2 regions of the Lentibacillus cibarius genome follow, and region 1 is predicted to be linked to the other one. Evidence: predicted binding sites of a transcription regulator. Region 1 holds the regulator's gene; the other holds the start of a gene.

Region 1 (4,970 bases):
ATGTTATTTGCTGACATTCCGGTGGTTAGCTGATAACTGCCAGGATGTCGCTTTCACGCATAATTAAGTATTCTTTGCCGTCGTAATTCACTTCTGTTCCGGCAAATTTGGAGTAAATGATACGGTCACCCTCGTTGACTTCAAGTGCCATTTTTTCTCCATTGTCTGCTGTACGGCCGGAACCAACCGCTACAACAGTTCCTTCTTGCGGTTTTTCCTGTGCTGAATCAGGAAGGACGATACCGCTTTTGGTTGTTTCCTCCTGTTCCACAAGCTCGATGACAACTCGATCCCCTAGTGGTTTAATCATGCCGACAACCTCCTTAATTCCTTTTCAGTTTTTTTATTAGCACTCGAATGTAGTGAGTGCTAAGTCCAATTATTATATTATAAAATTCAACTAAAAAATGCAAGCATTGTCTCTTAAAAAATTTTCAAGTACATCACGCTTGCCATTCTATTATAAGGTATTTGGAAATTATGATAAAATAGTTAATACTGTTTTTATAATAGAAGAATTGAGTTGAAGCATATACTGTAGAAATAAAAAAATAAAGGAGTCGTTTTATCTTGGCAAGACGGTATTGGTATGTGATTTTGACGTATATAATTATGCAATTTTCCGTGTTAGCATTTGCACCACTTCTGTACGTATTAACACCGTTAGGAATCACGGAAGCCTCGATTTATTGGTCCGTATTCAGTTTTATAGCCGGCCTGGTCGTTGTCTTGTGGCTCATGCGCCCGGATATGCAAATGACCCGGAACCAAGCAGATTCCGGACTATCAACGGGGGAAATTATTCTATGGGCTATTGCCGGACTTTTCATGGCATATCTTGCTAATGGCATTGCTTCGCGTATTGAAAAAGTTTTTTTAGGTGTGAAACCAGAATCGGAAAACACCCAAATGATTATGGACATTACCCGAGTGGCACCTATTTTTGTCATCGTTACAGCTATTATAGCACCAATATTAGAAGAGATTATTTTCCGGAAGATTATCTTTGGAGAACTTTACAAGCGGACGAACTTTTTTATTGCAGCGGCACTGTCGGCGTTAATCTTCGCCATTATTCATAGAGAACCTGAGCATACGCTTGTCTACGCTTCCATGGGCTTTGTATTTGCATTTCTTTATGTGAAAACGAAGCGTATTATCGTGCCTATCATTGTTCATATGAGCTTAAATTCCATATCCGTAATTTTATCGCTTGCATTGGATCTGGAAGATTTGCAAAAGCAACTGGAGACTATTGTGATGGCACTGACACCATAAAACCCGGCTATTACATGCATTCTTTTTAGCTGAGACTTATCATTTCTAAGGGGTAATAATTATTATGCGAATGACACCGAAATCGATGGCAATGATATATTTTCTTGTAGGAGCACTGTTCGTTAGCATTGCCGTACGCATTACGGACGGATCAGTCTGGAACTTTCCGACGATTATACTTGCAATTATTGCAACACTTGACATTGGTGTCGGAATCCGGATGATGATTATCCATCTCAAAATAAAAAGGAAAAAGAAGTAGTGCTAAACGGTTGCACTGCTTCTTTTTTATACTTCAGTATCGGCTTTTTATTCATCCTCAGCTAATGGATAATGCTTCAGAAAATAAACGAGTGCCTGTAGTTCAATTGCTAAATCGATATGATGAACACGAACATCGGATGGGACTGTTATTCTTGCGGGCGTAAAATTAAGAATTCCGTCTATTCCAAATTCCACCAGCCTATTTGTGATTTCTTGCGCCGCATTAGAGGGAACGGTCAAAATCGCTACTCGTACATCTCCCATTTTTTCTTCAAGATCATCGATATGATAAATCGGTACACCGTCACTGTTTGTACCCGTTTTATTCGGATCCGCGTCAAATGCCATCATGATTCTTGTATTGTTATTTTTCATAAAGTTGTAATGCAAAAAAGCCGTTCCGAGGTTTCCTACCCCAATAAGAGCGACGTTGGTCAGTTCATCCTGATCCAGTGTTTTCCGGAAAAAGCCAAGCAAATATTCCACATTATAGCCATACCCTTTTTTTCCCAATGCACCAAAGTAGGAAAAGTCCCTACGAATCGTCGCGGAATCCACTTTAACTGCATCACTCAACTCTTTTGAAGATACACGTTTCTTTCCCTGATGGTTGAGATTATTCAAAAACCGGTAATAAAGTGGTAGTCGTTTAGCAGTCGCTTGCGGTATTTTACTATTATCCACTGTCAGTCCCCCTTGTTGTCCCGATGATATTCACCTGATTTTCCGCCGGTTTTGGTAACAAGATACGTCTGACCGATAATCATTCCTTTATCAAGTGCTTTACACATATCGTAAACTGTAAGCGCTGTCGCTGACGCTGCTGTTAAAGCTTCCATTTCTACACCGGTTGAACCTTTTGTTTTAACGGATGCTGCGATTTGCAGTTCATAAACGCCATCTTTTATTTTCCAGTCAAACGTAATGTCCGTTCCCTTCAATTGCAGCGGGTGACACATCGGAATCCAGTCAGACGTCTGTTTGGCTGCCATAATTCCCGCTACCTGAGCGACAGCCAATACATCTCCTTTTTTCATTGTTCCCGCATTTATCTTTTCATATATTTCTTTTGTTAATTGGATACTTGAGACAGCAGTAGCCGTTCGTTCTGTTTCCTTCTTTTCACTAATATCGACCATTCTTGCCCTGCCCTGTTCGTTAAAATGTGTGAATTCAGACATTTGCTCAACTCCATCTAATTTGTAAGTAATCCTTTATCCATTCTAACAAAAAAACACAAAAAAGTCGTGATGAATTTCACATGATGATTACCCAGTCAATTCATGATACGATAGACACATGATGAATGAGGTGAAAAATCATGATACTAATGCAGCTTAATGATGTTTCCAAATCATTTGGGGCTGATGAAATTTTAGCGAATATAAAATTGGAGATTAAAGAAAATGACCGGATTGCTATTGTTGGGAGAAACGGTGCCGGTAAATCAACCTTACTAAAAATAATGGCGGGGGAATTTTCCCATGATAGTGGCGAGCTATTCAAACCGAAAAATCTTACCATTGGCTATTTGACGCAGCACACCAGCCTTGAATCCCATAAAACGATTTGGGATAAAATGTTGGAGGTTTTCGATCATTTGTTAAAGCAGCAAGAGGATTTAAGACAAATGGAGCGAAAAATGCAACAGACGGCTTCTCTGTCAGATACGAATTATGAACAGCTGCTCGCAGATTACGACAAAAAGCAGCAAAAGTTCGAGGAGGACGGCGGATACGAATATGAGGCAAATATTAAAGCAGTTTTGACAGGCTTGAATTTCGGTGACATTCCATATGATACACCGGTTAATGAACTGAGCGGTGGACAAAAAGCTCGGCTCGCTCTCGGGCAGCTACTGCTTAAAAGGCCTGATCTGCTAATATTAGACGAGCCGACCAACCATCTGGACATTGATACCATGACATGGCTGGAGCAATATTTAGGAAGCTATCCCGGAGCAATCGTCATTGTATCACACGATCGGTATTTCCTTGATAAAACGGCAGCTGTGGTTTATGAAATCTCCCGGAATCGATCAAAAAAATATAACGGGAACTACAGCCATTACTTAAACCAGCGTGCACTCGATTACGAACAGGAACTAAAGGAGTATGAAAAACAGCAGAACGAAATTAAAAAGATGGAAGATTTCATTCAGAAGAACATTGTCCGTGCATCGACAACAAAGCGTGCCCAAAGCCGCCGGAAACAGCTGGAAAGGATGGAACGTATAGACAAGCCTAAAGGGGACGAAAAGTCGGCCTCTTTCACTTTCCGGATCAACCGAACAAGTGGAAATGATGTATTGAAGATTGATCAGCTCAGCTTTCAATATGAGAATGATCCAGTGTTTCAAAACGTCACGATTCATGCTAACCGCGGTGAGCGCATTGCGTTAACTGGCCCGAATGGTGTCGGTAAAACAACGTTACTAAAAACGATAACCGGACAAGTTCAGCCTTCTGCAGGCACTATCAATCTCGGCACCAATGTAGAGATTGGCTATTATGATCAGGAACAGCAGCAACTAACCCTTTCCAAAACGGTGCTGGACGAACTATGGGATGAATACCCGGACACCGATGAGAAGGATATCCGTACCGTTTTAGGGAATTTTTTATTTTCGGGTGAAGATGTCCTGATACCTGTCCATTCGCTTAGCGGTGGCGAAAAGGCCCGCTTATCACTAGCGAAACTCATGATGCAAAATGCCAACTTCCTCATTCTCGATGAGCCAACCAACCATCTGGACATTGACAGTAAAGAAGTGCTTGAGGGTGCCTTAATGGACTTTCCCGGAACGATTCTATTCGTTTCCCACGATCGGTACTTCATTAACAGGCTGGCCGATAAAGTAGTAGAAATGCAACATACAGGGGCAACCATTTACTTAGGTGATTACGACTACTACATGGAGAAAAAACAAGAAGAGGCAGAGATCAAGAGGTTAACGGAGATAGAGGAATCTTCTGTGCAACAAGGAAATCGAAAGACGACATTCCATGAAAACAAGCAGCAGCAGCGGGAGAGGCGGAAGATCCAACGCCGCATTGAAGAACTGGAAGCGGTCATTGAACAGCACGAAACGGAATTGACTGCCCTTGAACAGAAAATGGCCGAACCAGACATCTATGAAGATCATGAAAAAGCACTTGAACTAACGGAAGAAACCAATCAGCTGAAACAAAAAATTGACTCGTTAATGGAAGAGTGGACCGAACTGCAAGAGGAGGATTAAAGGTAGCCCGTGTGATGCTAAATCATGCGGGTTTTTTATATTTTCCCACTATATCAACAGGTGATGAAGACCGCTCAAAAATAGCAATGCACAGGTTATCCACAAGTTAACGTATATGAGGTAACTTATTTAGCAGTGTTTTTTTTAGTTACCCACATTATCCACAGAAAAACACGGACTTATCCAC
Region 2 (4,970 bases), 610 kb from region 1:
TGATCTGTTTCATTAAAATAATTCGTCTTCCAATGCTTCGGTATCGAGTACAATGGCACCGTTATTATCGGATGAGAGCAACTTCTGCTTTTTTAGCTGGGTCAGGGTGCGGCTGACCGTTTCTCGACTTGAACCAATCATGTTGGCGAGTTCTCTGTTTGTAAATTGGGTAGTTAGCTTAACCTGGCCATCCTTTGTTTCTTTCCCGTAACTTTTAGCTAATCGCAATAGAAGCATGATAATTTGCTCATAAGTGTTATGAAGAATTTTTTCTTCTAACCGGCCTTGCAAATCAACAATGATGTCTCCAAGTACCCGAAATAATTTAATACTGCTTTCCGGATGTGTAATCAGGAAATTTTCAAATGAAGTGATGGGAATGTAAATTAAAATCGCATCCTCCAGCACTTCGGCATGTGCCGGACAGTCATCCTGTCTAAAAAATCCTTGGTGCGGAAACATATCGCCGGGCTGCAATACGTTGACAATCTGTTCTTTGCCATGGAAATCCGTTTTATAAATCTTTACCTTTCCCTTATGGATGAAGTAAACGTTTGTCAAGGGGTCGCCTTGCATAAATATATGGGTACCATGACGGTACATACGATGTTTAGCCAAATCAACAATTGACTGCATTTCATCGTCCGTCAGATCCTTGAATAAAGGGAATCGTTGCAGCAGTTCTTGTATAGTAGCTATATTCAATCCGCGTAAACTCTCCTTTATAACAGCTTGTGGTAAAAGGCTGTATGTTAACATTAATATGTTCAATCAACTTTTTTTCGTACCTTACAATATATCACTTCCTGCTTTAAATGTGAAATTTTTATAACGTGAGGATTGAGTCAAGTACTTGTGGGAGATTTTTTTCAAGTCCCTTTTTTGTATTGTTTTAGTCAACTTTTGGTAACGGTTTCATGTTTATATCATTTTAATCAGTTGGTGCTTTTTTACTTTTTCAAATTCCCCGTAATCCTTTTAATGCGTCTGTAATTGGTTTCCCGATAGCCTGCCTCAGATAACCCAGATTGTTGCGTGTTGCTTCTGCAGCACTTTCTTTTAGCTTTTCTACAAAGTGTTTAGGCGGCTTTTCTTCTTTGCTTTCCTGTATTAATTCCTGCGTCTGTTCAAGTATCCCCTGCAGCGTTTTTATCTTCAGATTATCTTTGAGGGCAACCATGATATCGATGAATTTATCAAGCCCTTTATCACTCCAACTACGCCCGTTTTTGAGCCTTCTAGCGAACACACTCATCGTTCCCTCTGCACTCCCCATCGGGCGGAATCCTGTTGTATCTATGCCCCTCTCTTTTAGTTTTTCACGGTAATCTCCCAGTGCCTCTGGATATTGGGAAAGCTGGGCAATTAACTCTTCCAGCCGTTCTTCCTTCTTTTCATTTTCAAGCGTACCCACCGCACTGTTTAATTCCACCATGAAACCTTCCCAGTCATAGCTTGCTAGTTTCTTTCGGATGGAGCGGTATCTTGAATGACCCCGAAACAAACGCTGCACATCCCGGGCAACATGAAAACGGTCGATGACAAAGGTCGCATTATGCTGGAAATGATCCCGGCAGGATGTGATCCACTTCGCTCCATCCCCATTAATAACGAGGTGGTGCCTGGTCGGATCATACTCGTAAGTAGCCATTAGATACTGCTCAAATTCTTCCCAGAACGGCAGATTTCCTTCATGAATGAAATGTCGCTTCTCTATCAGCTTTGCTCGTTTACCATTCATTTCCCAGCCCTGATGCACACTGGCAATCTTAATTTCCTTGCCTTTTTTCTTTTTCTCTTGGCTTTTCGTATAAAGCCCGTCCACCTCCACGAATACAACATCCTGTTCGAGTGGCACTGACTCTTCCGGCACAACCTCCGTATTCAAAAGCTGCTGGCGTATACCTTCATGACTGATGACAGGGTAGCCCAAAAGCTTCTCCATTGCCTTCCCAGCCTGTCGATAGGAAACGCCTGTTACAGCCAGTTCAATAGCCAAATCTTGCACCACCGGACTCATTCCCTTTGTGCCGTCAAAAGCTAAATACTGATCCAATAAATAGACATACTTTCCCGTCTCTTTATCTTGATAATAATTTCTTTTCAGTTCCACCTGCCCAAAGACGGACTCAAACTTTAATGTTCTTTTATCCTTCAAATAAAATCGTTGCTTATCCCTTTCTGAAGCAATCGCCTCATCTATTTCCTGTAACGTCTGTGCCATCACCTGAGAAAAACTTTCCTGCAATGCACGGTATGTAATTTGTTCTAATTCTTTCATTGTAAGCGCAGATATGATATCTTTCATTAGAGGACCTCTTTCTATAGTTGTTGTTGTAGCAGACTTAACTATACAAGAAAAGGTCCTCTTTTTCATGTAAAACACCCTTTAAACTACCGCGCTTCGCTTGCTGGCCTCATCTTTGGCGTAGAAGTCTTCCGACTTCAACACCAAAGATGAGGTATATGTTCTCCCATAAACATTTTACTCTAACTAACGTGAGTCGATTTCATCATTCGATGTAGGCAAGTAAAACATGGACGTTATGTTTTCATTCATGCTACCGTTGTCCTTCATGAAAGGTGACACGCTTTCCGCGGGCATGGCCTTCGCTAACCGGGGCATTTTTGCCTTTTGTTCAGTGATAAATATCATAAGCAATTGATGTCGCCAATCACTTCTTTAATGGTTATCACATTATAACATGGAGTTGCTCAACAAAAAGATGGAGGGATTGACAATGAAAGAAATGCAATTCACAGCTAAAATACATGCACCTGAAATTGACCCGCGTAATAGACATCCGAAAATCTTTGAAGTGTTCGATGGGTTGAATTCCGGAGAGTTTATGGAACTATCGAATGACCATGACCCGAAACCGCTTCATTATCAATTAATGATTGAACGAGAAGGGACATTTACCTGGGAATACTTGGAAGAAGGTCCGTCGATGTGGCGCGTATCTATAGGTAAGAAATAAATATAAAATTGTCGCCTCTGGATATTTTTCATCCGGGGGCGAAATTTTGTACTTTTTATGACAAATGGACAATAAGTGAAAAATGTCATATCTATTATCGAGAAAATCTTTTACACTAAATGCAGAAATACTTCAGGAGGGGTAACATGTTTCCACGGGATTACAATGAAAATCCGTTTATCGTTATTTGGGAGCTGACGCGAGCCTGTGAACTAAAATGTCTGCACTGCAGAGCCGAGGCACAGTATCACCGGCATCCGTTGGAATTGACATTTGACGAGGGAAAAAAACTGATTGACGATATTTATGAAATGGATAATCCGATGCTCGTGTTTACCGGTGGCGACCCGCTCATGCGCCCGGATGTGTTTGACATTGCGGATTATGCTGTGAAAAAGGGTGTGCGGGTATCCATGACACCGTCGGCCACACCGAATGTCACAAAAGAAGCCATGCAAAAAGCCAAAGATGTTGGACTATCACGCTGGGCATTTTCCATTGATGGCCATTGTGCGGAGGTTCATGATTATTTCCGCGGCACCTCGGGCTCATTTGATTTGACGATGAACGCGATTAAGTATTTGCATGAACTGGAAATGCCGCTGCAAATCAACACCGTCATTTCCCGGTACAATGTGGATTACTTAGAAGAGATGGCACAAATGGTAGAGGACCTTGATTGTGTTCTATGGAGTGTCTTTTTCCTTGTACCGACCGGACGTGGAAAGGAAAGCGACATGATATCCCCTGCTGAACATGAAAAAGTGCTACGCTGGTTGTATAAACTATCCAAGCGGGTACCGTTCGATATTAAAACAACCGCTGCCCAGCATTACCGGCGGGTGGTTATCCAGGGAAAGATGCGTGAAAGTCAACATTCGGACGACACCATCCGCTATGAAGATGCGCTAATGAGTGGGAAAACGGGACAGATTGATGGATTGGGCCGCGCGCCTAAAGGAGTCAATGACGGTAATGGCTTTGTATTTATTTCCCATACAGGTGATGTATATCCAAGTGGGTTGCTGCCAGTCAAGGGCGGTAATGTACGTCAGACCCCATTGCCGGTGATTTATCGCGAATCGGAAGTGTTTAAAAACTTGCGGGATCCTGACAAGTACAAAGGAAAATGCGGTGTCTGCGAGTTCCGTCATGTGTGCGGTGGTTCCCGATCACGCGCTTACAATGTGACAGGTGACTACATGGAAAGCGAACCGTATTGCGTGTATATTCCCAAAGCATGGCGCGAGCAGCATAAACGTGAACGAAAACAAAAAACGTCCAACTGATGAGCAGTTGGATGTTTTTTGAAAGATAAGAAGCTATAATATTTGGCGATATAACTTTACTTGCAAGGTTAAGCCACGTTCATGCTGCGTATTTGGTTTGCAGGCTCATTTACAAAAACAGAATGACGAGCAGCCCAACCGCGAAACAGTAAAAAGCAAAATATTTGAGATTACCCCGGGCCATAATGTTCATGAACCAGCGCAGTGAATAATAGGTTGCTATAATCGACGCGGCAAATGCGAGAATCACTGGTATGGCCACCACACTAAAGCCACTATCACCACTAATTAGATCTTTTGCCGACATCATGGTAATGCCAAGGCTAACCGGGATGTAGAGTAGGAAAGAAAACCGCAATGCCGTGTCCGTTTTCATTCCGACAAGCATGGCTGCGACAATCGTGGCACCTGAACGGCTAATGCCGGGAACGAGTGCAACTGATTGGGCTAGTCCAACAATAATCGCATCACGTACGGTAATACCACCGTCATTTTTGCGACCGCGCAAGTTTCGGATAACCCATAAAGCAGCCCCGGTAATTAAGAGAGTTACGCCGACAACGGAGACAAAGCTGAGTTTTTCCTCAATATAATCTTCAAACAAAAGACCAATAATCCCAGTTGGAATGTGGCAACAACTAAATAAAGGACAAATTGGAAATCACTTTTTGCATCCGCAGCCCGTGTTGTCATGTAACGT

The links. Region 1 encodes Rex, which represses fermentation and respiration genes when NADH is low (regulators of the CRP and FNR family bind a similar motif). Its sites were predicted from a motif close to TTGTGAAATATTTCACAA; they were not measured.
Region 2: the regulator Rex is predicted to act here: its motif matches at 3,055-3,072, upstream of FFL34_RS14135 (TIGR04053 family radical SAM/SPASM domain-containing protein).

The regions. Positions count from the first base shown of each region.
Region 1 is NZ_VCIA01000001.1:2,266,694-2,271,663, reverse strand. It holds gene groES (co-chaperone GroES) at 26-310, opposite strand; gene FFL34_RS11110 (CPBP family intramembrane glutamic endopeptidase) at 571-1,278, shown strand; gene FFL34_RS11105 (YdiK family protein) at 1,343-1,540, shown strand; gene FFL34_RS11100 (redox-sensing transcriptional repressor Rex) at 1,588-2,226, opposite strand; gene moaC (cyclic pyranopterin monophosphate synthase MoaC) at 2,229-2,723, opposite strand; gene FFL34_RS11090 (ABC transporter ATP-binding protein) at 2,864-4,783, shown strand.
Region 2 is NZ_VCIA01000001.1:2,877,895-2,882,864, forward strand. It holds gene FFL34_RS14120 (Crp/Fnr family transcriptional regulator) at 13-705, opposite strand; gene FFL34_RS14125 (ISLre2 family transposase) at 959-2,308, opposite strand; gene FFL34_RS14130 (DUF2249 domain-containing protein) at 2,751-2,981, shown strand; gene FFL34_RS14135 (TIGR04053 family radical SAM/SPASM domain-containing protein) at 3,128-4,270, shown strand; partial or broken gene FFL34_RS14140 (undecaprenyl-diphosphate phosphatase) at 4,380-4,970, opposite strand, start outside.